One region of the Bacillus thuringiensis genome, then DNA from elsewhere that is predicted to be linked to it. Evidence: riboswitches for the same ligand, from Rfam matches in the RefSeq annotation. Region 1 holds a riboswitch; the other holds the start of a gene.

Region 1 (8,267 bases):
TGGATACTCCCCCTTCTGGATCTTTTCCACATTCTCCTAACCAATGAAGTAAATCGAGTGTATCCTTTCCTAATTGCAACTTATCCAATGTATGCATTAATTTCCCTCCAGTAAACTTCCAATTAATTTACTCTTATCCTCTTAAATGCTTCCTTCTTCAAAATGTGTATTCGGAGAAGTCTCCTTAAAAAACATCATGATAATTAAACTTATTCCAAGAATGATAACAGCTGAATAAAACCCAGCAGCCATACTGCCCGTTAAATCGGCTAAATAACCTGCGATAAATGGAGCCACAATTGAGGATGACATTCCTATAAAATTATAAAGACTAAACGCTCGGCCATATGATTCTGGATTTACGTTCTCTGAAACAGTTGCAATTAGCACCGGATCTAGCGCTATTTTCCCAAAAAGACCATAAATAATAAGAGCTCCAATCATTAAAGGAATACTTTGAATATACACCGTTGCCCATAAAGAAATTGCGGCGATTGGAACCAATGTAAATACAAATATCTTTTTCTTTCCATATTTATCAGATAAATAACCCACAAAAAGTGATCCTGGTATTGCTGCCCATGGAACTAATGATGAAATAAAACCTATTTCACTGCCCTGAAATCCCCGCTCCACTTGTAAATACTTTGGTAACCACGTCATAATAACTGTAAATCCATAAATAGAGCAAAATAATATAATGAATGTAATTAAAAGATTACGGTTCTTTAATAAAGAAAGCATACTTATATCAGTCTCTATATCTATGACTGGATTACTTACATCTTTCTTTTGTCTCTTTCCTTCTTTGACAACAAAACCAATGAACAAACCGCATAAAATGGTTAACACGGAAAATATGTAAAACATCATTCTCCAGTTTATTCCCCATTCCAACACAAGGGTACTAGAAGAAATAAAGCCTAATGATATTCCTAAAGCTGCTCCGCTATTAATGATGGCAGAACCGATACTCCTTCTTTTATTTGGTATTGCCTCAGAAGAAAGTGCGAACTGCGGTCCATAATAAGTAGCTTGTGTAAGTCCTGTTAAAGCACGCGCCACTAAGAATCCTGTAAATCCAGCCATAATACCACTTACTCCTGTAAAAATTCCAAATAAAATAAAACCCGGAACCAGAATTATTTTCCTCCCAAACTTATCGCTCAATGTACCGGCCGGAATTTGTGCGATTGTATAAGTGAAAAAGAAAATACTATTTACTAAACCCAATTGAGTATTGTTCAAGTTATACTCCAACCCTATTTCTCCCAATATAGGGTTTAAAATGTACCGATCCGCATTAAGAAATATTGTTCCTAAAGTAAATGCCAGTACAACTTTCCACCAGTAAGGAATCAAAGTAGTGGATTCTCCAAATTTATCTTGTTTTTTCATTAAGGATTCAGACATATTAACAATACTCCCTTTACATTTTTCAGTGAAAATCCACCTTATTTAATATTTTTATAAGCATACTACTTTAACACTTTGTCAAATTCGTATAATACTTTCTCTCACAATTCATTTTAAATCTATTTATTTCCCTATCTTTTTATGGAGAATCTTTCAAACATAACACTGAAATAATTGGATATCCAACAACTTTTCGAATCTTTTATAAGGCCTATTTCATATATTATTATTTAATTCTAATAACTACATTGACAAATCATCCAAATATATACTGTTTTTTTAGTTATTATAACCATAGTTAGAGTTAACACCTTTTACTCTCAGGTTTCCTGTTTTATAATGGCCGTTATTTAGCAAAATATTATTAATCAATTTATCCAGTTATTATTTTCTATAACGTAGTATTTACATTTAAACTTTGTAATACATTCTAAGAGTTAGTATAATCTACTTATTTAGTAATTTGGCTCTTAATATCCTACATAAGTCATCCTTGGAGGAAATCTAATGAAACTATATGATATTATGAAAATCCCTATTTTTGATCAAGCTAAACTTATCGCTGGTCATAAGGGTTTAGAACAAGAAGTTTATACCGTTAATATGATGGATGCACCTGATATAATTCATTTCTTAAAAAGAAACGAATTATATCAGGTGCATATCATTTTAAAGACGATATGTATGCATTACGAGAACTTATCATACAAATGAAGAAACAAGGTTGTACAGCTTTAGGTATAAAAACTAAACGGTTTTTACAAGAAATACCTGAAGAAATTATTTCATTAGCAGATGAAATTTATTTTCCAATTATTGAGCTCCCATTTGACATAGGACTAGGAGATCTTGTAAATCAAACCTTAAGTTATATTCTGGATATGCGAACTAATGAATTACATCAAGCAATGCAAATACATCAACAATTTTCAAATCACATTATAAGTGGAAAAGGCATAAATATGATTTTGGAAAATTTATCATCAATAATTCAGTTACCAGTTGTACTACTTGACTATCACTTGCGCCCTATTTCCGAATACAATAACACTAAAGCATCTATTCAAATTTTAAAAAAGCTTTTTATAAACGGGCGTAAACTACCGTTATCAACAATAGAAATTGTTACTTTTTCTCTTCTTACTAAAACTCGTGATACAGTTTCAATTTTTCCCATCTTTACACAGAATAATCAATACAGCTATTTAGTTATAGACGGCTTTATTTCACCTTTAAATCGTTCAATGGTATTGGCTGTTGAACAAGCTGCAAACGTCCTTGCTTTTGAATTAATAAAAGAACATTCTTTAAGACAATACTCAAGACGCATTCAGGATGAATTTTTTACGAATGTTATTAATAGTGTTTTCTCTACTCAAAATGAAATTATTAATCTAGGAAAAGAATTTCATTTATCATTTGATCAAAAGTATATTTGTATTATAGGAAAAATAGATATAAAAGAATTCACTATGTCATTTATGGAATATCAAGAAGAAAAGGATCTTATATATGACTTGATAGAGGAAGAACTAAATTCTTATACTGCAAATGTTCATTTATTCATAAAAGATGATATGTATGTTTTGTTGGTGAATTGTGATGGCATTTGGAGACAAACTGAAAAAGAACGAATGATCTCTTTATTAAAAAACATACAGGTGAAAATCTATACATATTTTCAAAAAAGCATATCTTTTGGAATTGCTAATTCTAGCGAACAATTGTTACATATATCTCATTCATTTAAAGAAGCAACAGATGCATTTTACTACGGTGAAATATCAGGGAGTAAAGAATTTATTGAGATCTATCAAGCAAAAGAAATCTCAGCGATTTTACGTATGATTCCACAAGAACAATTAAAAAAGTTCTATGAGAGCACACTACATTCACTTGCAAATGAAAATGAAAAAGATCATGCTGTACTATTGCACACGTTATCTGTTTATTTAGAAACTCATTGTGCAATATCCGAAACTGCTAAACGTTTATTTTTACATCGTAATACCGTTATTTATCGTTTAGAGAAATGTGAAGAAATACTTGGACGAAACATAAAAGATCCAAACGAAACTTTACAATTAAGAATTGCATTTAGAATAAAACCATTAATCCATGTATGATATTTATATAAATTAAAAGCTCGTAAATAAATTTTAATATCTGAGGTCTGATATTGCATAATCGTAAATAATAAAAATATAAAGTTCTCATATTTACTAAAGGTAAGTAATCCTTCTATTTTATTTTTCTACAATACAATTACGTTCTTACAGTGGGGCACCAGACATCTATCAACTTAAGAATGGAAACAAAGTGTACTTTCATTTTGTGAGGTAAAGCATTCCTAAAATAGAAGCATACTCTTAATAATACGCATACCAAATAAACCCTATCGTTTTATTAAAAATCCAGGAAATAGTAATGAAATCCTATATTTATACGATTGAATATAATGTCACACATTTTATAAGGTAAAAAGGAAAGGATAGATGAACAGGAGAGCATACCTGTTTACATCTACCCTTTTTTACAACAATATGACCATATTAACTACTACAACTTTTCATATAATTATTGAACTATTTTTTAAATAAATAAATTAACCTCTTCGTTAACTTTATTTACGAATAAATGGTCCCCTTCACCTTCAATTGGATCAACTACATCTTCATTAAAAGATTCAGCATGTTATCTACCATATCTATTAAACTAGCGGTTTTTATTTTCCCTGATTCCTTTCCATACCTAAGGTACCCAAAAGTCCAGAAGATTTCCGAGGCTACCATCCACATTTGTGTCTCTGAAAAAACATTTTGTGCCACTAGATGAAACTGTAGATTCCTTAACAAGCTAAATCATGAAAATACACACAAAAATAGATTATCAATCATTACATTACTGCTTTGCTTCGTTCGAATAGAAAAACTCGGAAGAACGCCACTTGTTCGATATCCCCTCAATGTGATAAGGTGTCGTTCTGCAGCATCCACCTATTAAACGTGCACCTGCTTGGTACCATTCTTCAGATTGAATATCCAACGCGTTACATTGTTCATAATCATGCCATGTTTTTGTTTCTGGATTATAAGTTTCACCAGAGTTTGGATAAACAATAATCGGTTTTTTGGTGTTTGCCCTCAACTCTTGGATTGCACCAGTCACAACGTTTACTGGCGCACAATTGATGCCTATTGCTACAATTTGTTCACTTTTCTCAAAAGCTCGTGCACACTCCACGAGTTTCATACCTTCACTAATCTCTTTCTCATTTTTTAGCGAAAAGGTAAGCCACGCATATGTTTCTGGAAACTCACGCAATAATGTATCTAATACTCTTGCTTCTTGCAGGGAAGGGATCGTTTCAAATGCCAATAGATCTGCACCTGCTTCAATTAACGCGGACATTCTCGAACGGTGAAAGTCTGCTAATGTTTTATCTGTCACACCATAGTTGCCTACATACTCTGAACCATCTGCAAGGTAAGCCCCGTACGGCCCAACTGATGCAACAACCAATGGTTTAGCCCTATTCGTTTGCTTATTTTCCTTCCAAAAATCATCTCTTGCCCTTCTTGCAAGTAACACCGTTTTCTTAATTAATTTCAAAGCTTCCTGTTCTTGTATTCCACGCGTGGAAAAACCACTAATAGTAGCTTGATAGCTTGCTGTTATGGCACAGTCCGCTCCAGCAATAAAATAATCTAAATGAACCTGATAAATTAGTTCTGGATTTTCTAGTAACACACGTGCCGACCAAAGGGGATCGTCCAAATTACATCCATGTGCCTCCAATTCTGTAGCTAATGCTCCGTCAAGAATCATAATGGAATGTTGGGATAAAATATCATCAATTGGGTTGATTTTGTTCGACATAATCTACGCCCCTCTTTTTTAGATTTTTTTTTAGATAATAACTTCCATAGCAAAACAAAATAAACGGTATGCCGCAATATAAAGCGATTCTCTGTGTTGGATCGAATGCAATTCCAATACACGATGCCAGACAAAGGATGAAAGAAGCAATTGGTACTAATGGATATAGTGGTGTGCGATAAATCAAGTCCTTTTCAGAATTTCCTTCTTTCAAAAATTGTCTGCGAAATAGGAACTGGGAAGCACTAATACTCATCCAAACTACAACTACAGCTAGACCGGAAATGGAAACAAGTACGATATAGACAGTATCTGGTGCCACAATACTCGAGAGCAAAGCCAAAGCTCCACCCACCATGCTGAAAATGACGGCGTTGATTGGAACACCTTGTTTTGTCATTTTTCCAAAAATCGGGGATATCGTATTCTTATTAGCAAGCGACCAAAGCATTCTAGAGGAGGCATAAAGGCCTGAGTTTGCCGCAGATAAAATGGCTGTTAAGATAACGAAATTCATTATGTCAGCTGAATATGGCACCCCAATTCGTTCTAGAACTGCAACAAAAGGGCTCTCTAATACCCCTGTATCGGAAATAGGCAATAACGCAGATAAAACAACAATCGTTCCTACAAAAAAGATAATCAATCTCCACAGAGTAGTTCGAATGGCCTTCGGTATCATTTTTTCCGGGTTCGCTGTTTCTCCAGCTGCAATGCCTATTAATTCTGTTCCCGAAAAAGCAAAATTAACCGCAAGCATGGTCATTATAATGGCCGTAGCACCATGGGGAAATAAACCTCCACTTGTATAATTAGAAAAGAATGGTGCTGCTTTTGAATGGGTCATCGGAAGAAACCCTAGCATTGCCGCTACTCCTAAAACAATAAAAATCACAATAGCTATAACCTTTATCGATGGAAACCATCGCTTCATAAGTAATCCTGCGGCTGTAAATTCAGAACCTAAAGCAACAGTCCAAGTTAACCAATACAACCAGGCTACTGTATACCCTGTACCCGGTCCAATGTATTTAACTGCATAACTATGAAATGCGCCAGTTTCAGGCATATGTACGGAAAGCTCTCCTAAACATAGCATAACTAGATAAACCACTAGCGCACCAATTAGATAGGATAGAATTGTTCCAAACGGGCCAACTTGTTGAATAGTGTAACCTGGGCTTAAGAATAAGCCAGTTCCAATCACCCCACCAAGTGATAGCATGACTAAATGACGTGCTTGCATTTTCCTTTGAAATTCTTGCCCATTTTTGTTCTCCATTTCTAATCTCCTTTAGTTACTATCCAGAAAAAACAAAAGCGCACTCTAAAAAAGAGGGCGCTACTGACAAATAAAAACGAAAGCTCTCATCTATCAGGATTATCACCCGCTGGAATTAGCACAGTGTCTACTTAAGCAGACCTGTTGCTGAGGTTTCATAAGGCCAGTCCCTCCACCTCTCTGGATAAGAAATATTTTTTTTATAACCTTATCAATCCATTCAATAACTGTCAAGATAATTCTGTTTTTTTAAAAAAATTACCTATTATAGAAATACAAAAAATAGATTATTACTATAAACACAACCCACTCCTTCTTGGGTATTATTTAAAAATCGAACATACAAAACCTCATCTATTTACGATTCGGTTCACAAGCACTTCCTCAAAATTTGATGCACTTCTAAATATCTTCTTACTTCTTTGGCTATGGGGATCACCGCAACTTAAGGACGTGTGACGAGACCACATCGCCATCAAGCTAAGAAAAGCGAATACCCAAAAACGAAAAAATGTACATCTCCAGGAGGAAATGTACATTTTCTTGTTTGGGGTGTTATAAAATCCTTAAGTTGATGGGCGTGTGGTGCTACTCCAAGATACTTCACATCAGACAATAAAACAGAAATTGAATTTGAATAAGCATTCCTGCGGGAGTGCTTATTCATTTTATTTACAGGAAATTATCACCATTTGTCGAATTATATAAGCTGAAGGGTGATAAAAATGAGTCATAGAAATCTTTTTATGCTGGCAATGAATACGTAAAAACAAAAACATTCACTTATAGCGGTTAATAGGAGGGATTATCGTGAAAAAATTAGCTACAATTGCGTTGACTGGTGCGTTAGCTTTAGGCGGTTTAACGGTTATAAATTTAGATACACCAAAGGCACATGCTGATGAATTTAATGAGGGCTGTCATTATATTTGTGGTCCTAGCGAAACGGTGAACGGTGTTACAGTTCAAGTACATTCTACACAAGTTACTTTTGGCAACAGTACAATTGCAAGAATTACAAACAACCGAGCTGAAGATATTTATTACAATGTTAGCCTTGAGAAAAAATATGGAGATAGCTGGGGAGAATTTGAAACTAGTTTCCATTGGCAAAATCAATGGGTTCCAGCTGGCTCAAATGATGAAATTTCAACTTTCACAGGATATGGCCAAAACATTTACGACACTGGAACATACCGCTACAAAGTTGAAGTTGTAAGTGCTGATGATTCTGTAGAGACGATTTATACAGCAGGAATGACGGTAACAGGGCGATAACTCATGACTGAGCTTTATTATTTATGATTGTATTTTCGATAATATCATTGATAATTGCGTTGATATTAATATTCTATTATTGAGTTTTATCCTCTGTTCATAAATTGGTTAAATATCTTTTACCAATTATATTATCAAGATACACCTCCCCTGGTTTAGCAATGGAAATATTTGGATACTTATATTAGTGAAGAGTATGTATGGATCTACAAAACTGAATAACCATTTCTACCATGTTATCATCTTCAACAAAAAAACTCCTGATTAACTAGGAGTTTTTTTTCTTGCTGCTTTATAAAGTACATCTTTAAAGCTGTTAGAAACGCTTCTTCAATTTTTATCGTACCATATATTTCATTGCCTAGTTTAAGTGGAGATGTTTTGGTAGCCATAATCCATCACCTCTTCTACA
Region 2 (8,267 bases), on a different replicon from region 1:
TAATTTACCGATTGTAATTGTGTCAGCAGCTTTTAGCTTTTGCACAACTGTCGCATCATAAATTGGATCGAAGTTTGCTAACATTTTGCTCGCACAAGTTGTACGAAGACCGTTAGTTACAATGTTATCTTTTACACCAATTGGCATACCGAATAATAAACCATTATCTTCAGCACCAATCTTTGCATCTAATTCTTTCGCTTTCGCGCGTGCATTTTCTTCATCTAATGTAAGAAAAGCTTTTACGTTATCTTCAACATCCGCAATACGTTTGTAAGATTCTTCTACTAAATCCGTAACGGAAATTTCTTTGTTGTTTAATTTCTTATGTAACTCTGATACCGAATGATCAAATAATGACATCGAAATTCCCCTCCTCTATTCTAATACTGCTGGAACACGGATTTGATTATCTTTGTGATCCGGTGCATTTTTTAATACTTCTTCGACTGGTAAACCTTTTTCTGCTACATCTTCACGCATAACATTTTTCATCGTTAATACATGAGTTGTTGGTTTTACATCTGTTGTATCTAATTCATTTAACTGTTCTGCAAATGTAACAATTGCATCTAGTTGTTTTTGAAATTTTTCTGCTTCTTGATCAGTAATTGCAAGACGTGCTAAATGTGCTACGTGCTTTACATTCTCAACGGAAATTCTTGACACGGCTAGGCCACCTCCATAATATATCGTTCAATCTACAATACTATTGATGATACCAAATTTTCAGTACTTCAAGCAAGTCAACACAGAGTACTTACGCCATTTTTACATAAAAAAAGAAAGGCAAATGCCTTTCTTTACAATTTACTCTTTATCTAACGGTTTATTTTTTGGGAATCTCTCGTTATCTTCTTCGTTATCACGAATTGTTTTTTGCAACACAAAACAAGACATCGTTAAAAATAATGTTCCAATTAAATAGTATCCTTTTACACTAAGCGTTTCATCTAACGTATAAATCCCAATTAGCATACCTGAAAGCGCACAAACAAATGAAGTCCATGCTAAAAATGTGAACGCTTGCGTATTACGTCTTCTCATCGTTCTCCTCCTCGTTAGCTGTACACCCATTATAGATAAGTATATTTACCATGATGGATTTTTATGTAAATTCTAGTTTTATATTTATAAATCTATCATAAAAGAATACTATTTTAAAGATAGTTTTCTGTCTAATCTGAAAAAACAAACAAAAAATATTGACAATTATTTCTATTCCACATAAAATAAAAACAAATATTACGAACCTCGAAATATACGGGAGTGGAACTAATTGTTGCAATATGAACATTTTTTAGACTTACTGCTAGATAACGCCAAGAAACTTTTCTATCCTGAAGAATGGGTAAGCCTAGATTTAACACTTTCTAAAACAGAAGTATTTTGTTTACTTTGGATGGAACGAAATACAGATATTACAATGACGAAAATTGCTGATCTTCTTGATATACCGATGAGTACAACGACGGGCGTTGTAAATCGCCTTGTAAAAAAGGGATATATTGAGCGCTACCGTGATGAAAACGACCGACGTATTGTATTAATTCGATTAACAGACAACGGCGTAATGCTCGTTCAAGAAGTAAAACAAAATGCAGCCCATTACTTTAGCTTAGTGACAGAAGCATTGTCAGAAGAAGAAAAAGCATTCTTACTACAAATCTTCCAAAAGATTATGAATCACATTGCTACGTCACAGCAAAAAACAGAAGAAAAAGTTTCTACACCTAAAATGAAAAACATTCCGATTGAATAAAACCCTATCTGGGTTTTTATTCAATCATTTACTTCGACACTCGTAATATTCGACATTCGAAACAAAGGAGATATGAATGATGAGAATTATTTTGTATACAGGTAAAGGCGGCGTAGGAAAAACTAGCATTTCAGCAGCAACAGCAATTCAAAGCGCAAAACAAGGATTAAAAACTTTAGTCATGAGTACAGATCCTGCTCATAGTTTAGGAGATTCATTTGGTATAAAGCTATCTTCTGAGCCATTAGAAATTCGTGAAAATTTGTGGGCACAAGAAATTAATACGATTTATGAGATGGAAAAAGGATGGGGAAAATTACAGAAATATATTACACTACTCTTCACTTCCAAAGCAGCCGATGATATTACAACAGAAGAATTAACGATGTTTCCTGGTATGGAAGATTTAATTAGCTTACTTCGCGTACTCGATTATTATAAACAAAACACATATGATGTTATCATTATTGATTGTGCTCCAACAGGAGAAACATTAGCAATGCTAAGCTTTCCAGACATGCTCGGCTGGTGGATGGAAAAATTGTTTCCTATTAAAAGAAAAGTTTTAAAAGTCGTTCGTCCTGTAGCTCAACCACTCCTTGGTGTCCCTCTTCCAACCGACGATATTATGGACGAATTAACAAATACACTTGAACAGCTCGGAGAAATGAGAGATATTTTATCAAACCGAGAAGTAACAAGTATCCGCATCGTTGTAAATCCTGAAAAAATGGTCATTAAAGAAGCTCAGCGTAGCTTTACTTATTTAAATTTATACGATTATAACGTAGATGCCATTATGATTAATCGCGTCATCCCTAACACCGTCACCGATCCTTATTTTCAAGCATGGAAAGATACGCAAAAGAAATATAAAACATTAATTCAAAATAGTTTTGATCCACTTCCTATTTACGAAGCTCCAATGTTTGAACAAGAAGTTGTTGGTTTACCCATGTTAGAGCGTGTAGGAGATGCTTTATTTAAAACTGATCATTGTCCTACTGAAGTGAAATTTAACGGCCGCACACAATATGTAAGAAAAGATGGCGATGATTATATTTTCATTCTTTCTATTCCCTTCTCAAACAAAAGTGAACTTTCATTAAATCAAAAAGGTGATGAGCTAATTATTCGAGCTGGCTCTGTGAAACGAAATATTACATTGCCAAAAACGTTAACACACCTTTCTATTCAAGGAGCAAAATTTGAAGAAGATATACTAAACATTCGGTTTGGAGGTGTAGTGCATGCATGAGGAACTACTACGAAGGGTAATTCGTACAAAAGTAAAAGTCGGGATGCATATATTAGAAGAGCTACCTAATCCAATCCAGCAATCAGCTAAGCAAATATTAAATATTTTGCAAGAGGAGCTAGCTGCTTATCCGAAAGAACGAGAGCATCATGAAAATAATTTAAAAAATATCATAATTGAATAACTATCTGTATAGAGGGCCTTTTTTAGGCTTTCTATACTTTATTGGAGTGATGTAAGTTGATGAAAAAGCATTCCACTACTATACTCTGGATCATTCCCTTATTATTTTTCATTCATAACCTTGAAGAAGCTTTCCAAATGCCACAATACCTTGCTAATCAATTTTCAATCCGCCTTATAACTAGCCAACAATTTTTCATTGCCATTTCCGTATTAACAATCTTTGTATTACTTATCGTCTTTCTATATCAACTTAACTTCTTGTCTTCTATATGCTGGATTATTTTTATACAAGGGGCCATCTTCTTTAACTCTGTTCAACATATTATTTTGTTTTTCATTTATCGCTCCTATAACCCCGGCGTAATATCAGCATTTTTCATTACTCTCTTTTCTATTTTCTTTGTTTTATCAAAAAAACACTTAATTCATCAAAAGCAATTCGTAATTACACTCCTTTTCAGCTTATTTTCTTATCCCATTATAATTTGGATTACCTTACTGTTCGCTAGCTACTTTCATTCATAAAAAAAGACCAGGAAAACTCCTGGTCCATTACTCTACTTAACAAACATTGGATTCTACGTTATACAAAATTGGAAGGTACAGAATTAGGGTTCGTTTGTTAAGTAGATTATATGTTGAACGAACTAACAGCGGAGGGGTTCCTTCTGTTAGTCCATTAAACCCAATCATTATTTTACGATTTTTTCAAGCTCCTCAAGTGAAAGATCAACTGAAATTGAACCATCATTCGTTTCTTTCTTAATTGCATCTGTTACTTCTTTTGAATGATACAATTCAATTACTTTTTTCAGTGTTGGATCATCTTTATCTTTCGTACGAGCTGCGAAAATATTAATATAAGGCTTCGCATTTTCATTCTTTGGATCTTCTAAGAAAATAGGATCCTTCGCTGGATCTAATCCAGCTTGACCAGCAACACCGTTATTAATAACTGATGCCGCTACATCTTTTAACACACGAGGTGTTTGCTGTGCGATAACCGGCGTGATTTTTAACTTCTTCGGATTTTCAGCAATGCCGCTTGGATCTCCAAATAAGCCAAAATCTTTTTTAAGCTTTAATACTCCAGCTGCATCAAGAAGTTTTAATGCACGTGCTTGGTTCGTTGGATCGTTTGGAATTGCAATTTCTGAACCATCTGGAATTTCATTTGCCTTCTTATATTTTTCAGAGTATAAACCCATTGGCGCAATTTGCGTTGTACCAACAGCTGTAATATCTAACTTATGCTCTTTTTTAAATTGCTCTAAGAAAGCAATATGCTGAAATGAGTTTAATTCAATATCTCCATCAGCTAAAGCTTTATTTGGAGTTGTATAATCAGAGAACTCCACCAGTTTAATCTTAATCCCTTCTTTTTCAGCTTTTTTCTTCAAAATTTCCCAAGCGTCTCCATCCGTTCCAGTTACACCGACGCGAATTACTTTTTCTTTCGCTCCTGCACCCGTGTCTCCACTTGAGCAGCCACTTAATGCTGAGACTCCTACAATTGCTGATAATGCAAATGCTAAAATTTTCTTCATTTTCTTTTCCTCTTTTCCTTTTTATGATCTGCGTAACAAGACTTTCGCAAAGTAGTTTCCTAAATTTTGAGCTATCTGCACGAGAATAATAAGTAAAACAACCGTTACGAACATAACTGATGTATCAAAACGTTGATAACCATATGTCATTGCCAAGTCACCAAGACCGCCACCACCGACAAGCCCAGCAACTGCAGAAAATTCAATTAAACCAACTGTCATAAATGTGACACCTAAGATTAATGGTGCTAACGCTTCTGGTACAAGGATTTCAAAAACGATTCTAATTGGCGAGGCGCCCATTGCTTGCGCTGCTTCAATTACTCCTTTCGGAACGGAAACAAGATTTGTTTCAACCATTCTAGCAATACCAATTGATGCGACTAACGTCATCGGGAAAATTGCTGCTGCTGTTCCAATCGTCGTTCCAATAACGCTTCTTGTTAGTGGGCTTAAAGCTACTAAAAAGATAATGAATGGTACCGGACGAATTGTATTAATTATGATGTTAAGAATAGAAAAGACCCATTTATTTTCTAAAAAGTTTCCTTTTCTCGTTACATATAAAAGTAAACCTAGAGGTATACCCAGAATTGTAGCGAATATAAGGGTTACAATTACCATTAAGAGGGTATCCCCCGTCGCATCTAGTATGCGCGGCCAAAATATACTCCAATCAACTCGCATGAGCTTCTACCTCCTTCAGCTGCACTTGCAGTCTTAGATGTTGTAATGCTTTTTGAATTTCCCTCTGCTCACCTTGCAATTCTACAAGCAGATTTCCAAATAGCACATTTTGAAGTTCAATAATATTTCCGTACAGTACATTTACATCAACGTTATAGTTTTTTGCGATATATGATAGTACCGGCTGTCCTGTCTCCTCACCAGTAAATGTTAGACGATAAATTTGACCACCATTTTGAATTTTCGCTAGAACACTTTCTGGTAAATGATCATTAATAACAGAACGTACAAAGTTTTGAGTCGTCTTTGTTTTTGGTTGTGTGAAAACGTCAAACAGTTTTCCTTCTTCAATAACTTTTCCCTTCTCCATTACAGCTACACGGTGGCAAATTTCTTTCACAACATGCATTTCGTGTGTAATAAGAAGAATCGTTAAATTGTATTCTCGATTTACTTTCTTTAATAAGTTTAGAATTTCTGTCGTTGTTTCTGGATCTAAAGCTGATGTTGCCTCATCACATATAAGAATATCTGGCGATGTCGCAAGTGCTCTAGCAATGCCAACTCGCTGCTTTTGTCCCCCTGATAACTGCTCTGGATAATAGTTTGCTTTATCTTCTAACCCTACAAACTTCAGCAGTTCATTCACTCGTTCTTTTATCTCGTTCTTTGGCAATTTCGCTAACTTTAATGGATAAGCAATATTCCCAAACACTGTTCTTGAATTAAATAAATTAAAGCTTTGAAAAATCATTCCGATTCTTTGTCTTAGTTTGCGTAATTCTTTCGTCGATAATGATGTAATATCTTTATCATCTATTGAAATCGTTCCTGCCGTTGGTCTCTCTAACATATTTACTAAGCGTAATAATGTACTCTTTCCAGCGCCACTAAAACCGATAATGCCAAAAATTTCGCCTTTCTCAACTGATAATGTTACATCCTCCACCGCATGAACAGATTGCCCAGCTGATTCATACACTTTACTTACATTGTTAAAAGAAATCATTTTTCCCCCTCCTATATGCTGTAAAAACTTAAAGTAGAGCTTTCGAGGTAAAATAAAAAGTGCCCTCCTTCTTATCAACCATAAAGATAAGAAGGAGAGCACTTATATGTACTCGTTCACATCTTCTCATCTTCCAAGCCTTTATATGGCTTGCTGGAGTTAGCACGGTATTAAAAAACCCGTTGCTGAGGTATCGTAGGGCCAGTCCCTCCACCTCTCTGGATAAGAATGTATCGATTTAATTGTCGTTTAATTAATTCTCATTATAGAACTCAGAATAATAAGAGTCAATACATTTTTTAGAAAAATATTAATTATTCCTTTATTAAAATTTTCAGATGAAAATTCATAAGAAAATAGTAACTTTCAAAGTTATGTAAAATTCTTCTTCCTCATATTTTTAAACAGGAGAATCCTCTCTACGAATTGAATAAATTTATTTGAATATGAAACTCGGAGGAAGATAAATATATGAAAACAGCTCTTTTACTCGTCGATATTCAAAACGATTATTTTCCAAATGGAAAGATGGAATTGCGTAATCCAGTAGAAGCAAGCGAATATGCTAATCAGTTATTACAACACTTTAGAACAAACAGCGAACCTATTTTTCATATCCAACACGTAGCTATAAAAGATGACGCTACTTTTTTCCTACCTAATACAGAAGGTGTACATATTCATGAGAAGGTACGTCCACTTAGAGAAGAAACAGTTATACTCAAACATTATCCAAATAGCTTCCGAGAAACTAATCTTCTAGAGCAATTACAGCGTTTAGACATTGAACATGTCGTCGTATGCGGGATGATGACTCATATGTGTATTGATGCTACAGTAAGGGCTGCATTTGATTTTGGATTTCAATGTACCGTTATACACGATGCTTGTGCTACAAAAGACCTTTCTTTTAAGAACGCTACTATACCAGCTGTTTATATTCACAATACAATTTTAGCTAGTTTAAATGGCGTATATGCAAATGTAATAAGCACGAAAGAATTTTTAGCTACATAAAAAAACACTCCTTTCAGTGAGCAAAACCGAAAAGAGTGTTCCTTGTCGAACCATAGATTTTCTTTCAAATTGTATTATACAGGAAATTCTCAAAATGAATACTAAAAAATATGACTAATAAGTCAACTTTTCTCATCATTTCATTTCTGTTCACATGTTTATCCCGCTATTAATAGGTTTTAGCTCATCCCCTTCAAACGAAGGTAATATGTGGGATTTCAATTTTAAAAGGAGCTCTTCACATTTTGTGAAGAGCTCCTCTACTATTTCTTATAAAGTTTCAGAAGTAGTTTTTGCTTGCATGTGAAGTGCTAAGTAGTCAGGTCCACCAGCTTTAGAGTCTGTACCAGACATGTTAAAGCCACCGAATGGTTGGTAACCTACGATTGCACCAGTACATCCACGGTTGAAGTATAAGTTACCAACGTGGAATTCTTCACGTGCTTTTTCAATATGGTCACGGTTGTTAGTAACAACAGCACCTGTTAAACCGTATTCTGTATTGTTTGCAATTGCAAGCGCATGATCAAAGTCTTTTGCTTTACAGAATGCTACTACTGGTCCGAAGATTTCTTCTTTCATTAAGCGAGCATCTTCTGCAACGTCAGCAACGATTGTCGGTTGGATGAACCAGCCTTTAGAATCGTCCCCTTCGCCACCTGCTAGAATTCTACCTTCTTCTTTACCAATTGCAACATAGCTCATTACTTTATCGAATGCAGCTTGGTCATTAACAGGCCCCATGTTTGTACCTAATACTGCTGGGTTAGCAACTGTTAATTCTTTTGTTAATTCAACAGC

The links. A riboswitch is a leader RNA that binds a small molecule or an ion and turns the genes downstream of it on or off. The one in region 1 is predicted to bind S-adenosylmethionine.
Region 2: it holds a riboswitch for S-adenosylmethionine, as region 1 does, so the genes downstream of both, AC241_RS01820 (methionine ABC transporter ATP-binding protein) here and AC241_RS27995 (amino acid permease) in region 1, are expected to answer to the same signal.

The regions. Positions count from the first base shown of each region.
Region 1 covers NZ_CP012100.1:165,426-173,692, forward strand. Annotated here, with positions in the region: gene allC (allantoate deiminase) at 1-97, opposite strand, end outside; gene AC241_RS27980 (MFS transporter) at 142-1,413, opposite strand; partial or broken gene AC241_RS27985 (PucR family transcriptional regulator ligand-binding domain-containing protein) at 1,942-3,122, shown strand; gene AC241_RS35310 (helix-turn-helix domain-containing protein) at 3,261-3,542, shown strand; gene mmuM (homocysteine S-methyltransferase) at 4,318-5,295, opposite strand; gene AC241_RS27995 (amino acid permease) at 5,270-6,577, opposite strand; SAM riboswitch class I at 6,661-6,768, opposite strand; gene AC241_RS28000 (hypothetical protein) at 7,388-7,855, shown strand; gene AC241_RS34945 (hypothetical protein) at 8,101-8,247, opposite strand.
Region 2 covers NZ_CP012099.1:332,242-340,508, reverse strand. Annotated here, with positions in the region: gene gatA (Asp-tRNA(Asn)/Glu-tRNA(Gln) amidotransferase subunit GatA) at 1-363, opposite strand, end outside; gene gatC (Asp-tRNA(Asn)/Glu-tRNA(Gln) amidotransferase subunit GatC) at 379-669, opposite strand; gene AC241_RS01855 (YiaA/YiaB family inner membrane protein) at 811-1,047, opposite strand; gene AC241_RS01850 (MarR family winged helix-turn-helix transcriptional regulator) at 1,280-1,762, shown strand; gene AC241_RS01845 (ArsA family ATPase) at 1,839-3,020, shown strand; gene AC241_RS01840 (DUF3926 domain-containing protein) at 3,013-3,204, shown strand; gene AC241_RS01835 (HXXEE domain-containing protein) at 3,264-3,731, shown strand; gene AC241_RS01830 (MetQ/NlpA family ABC transporter substrate-binding protein) at 3,899-4,753, opposite strand; gene AC241_RS01825 (methionine ABC transporter permease) at 4,775-5,440, opposite strand; gene AC241_RS01820 (methionine ABC transporter ATP-binding protein) at 5,430-6,449, opposite strand; SAM riboswitch class I at 6,573-6,678, opposite strand; gene AC241_RS01815 (cysteine hydrolase family protein) at 6,921-7,466, shown strand; gene pruA (L-glutamate gamma-semialdehyde dehydrogenase) at 7,737-8,267, opposite strand, start outside.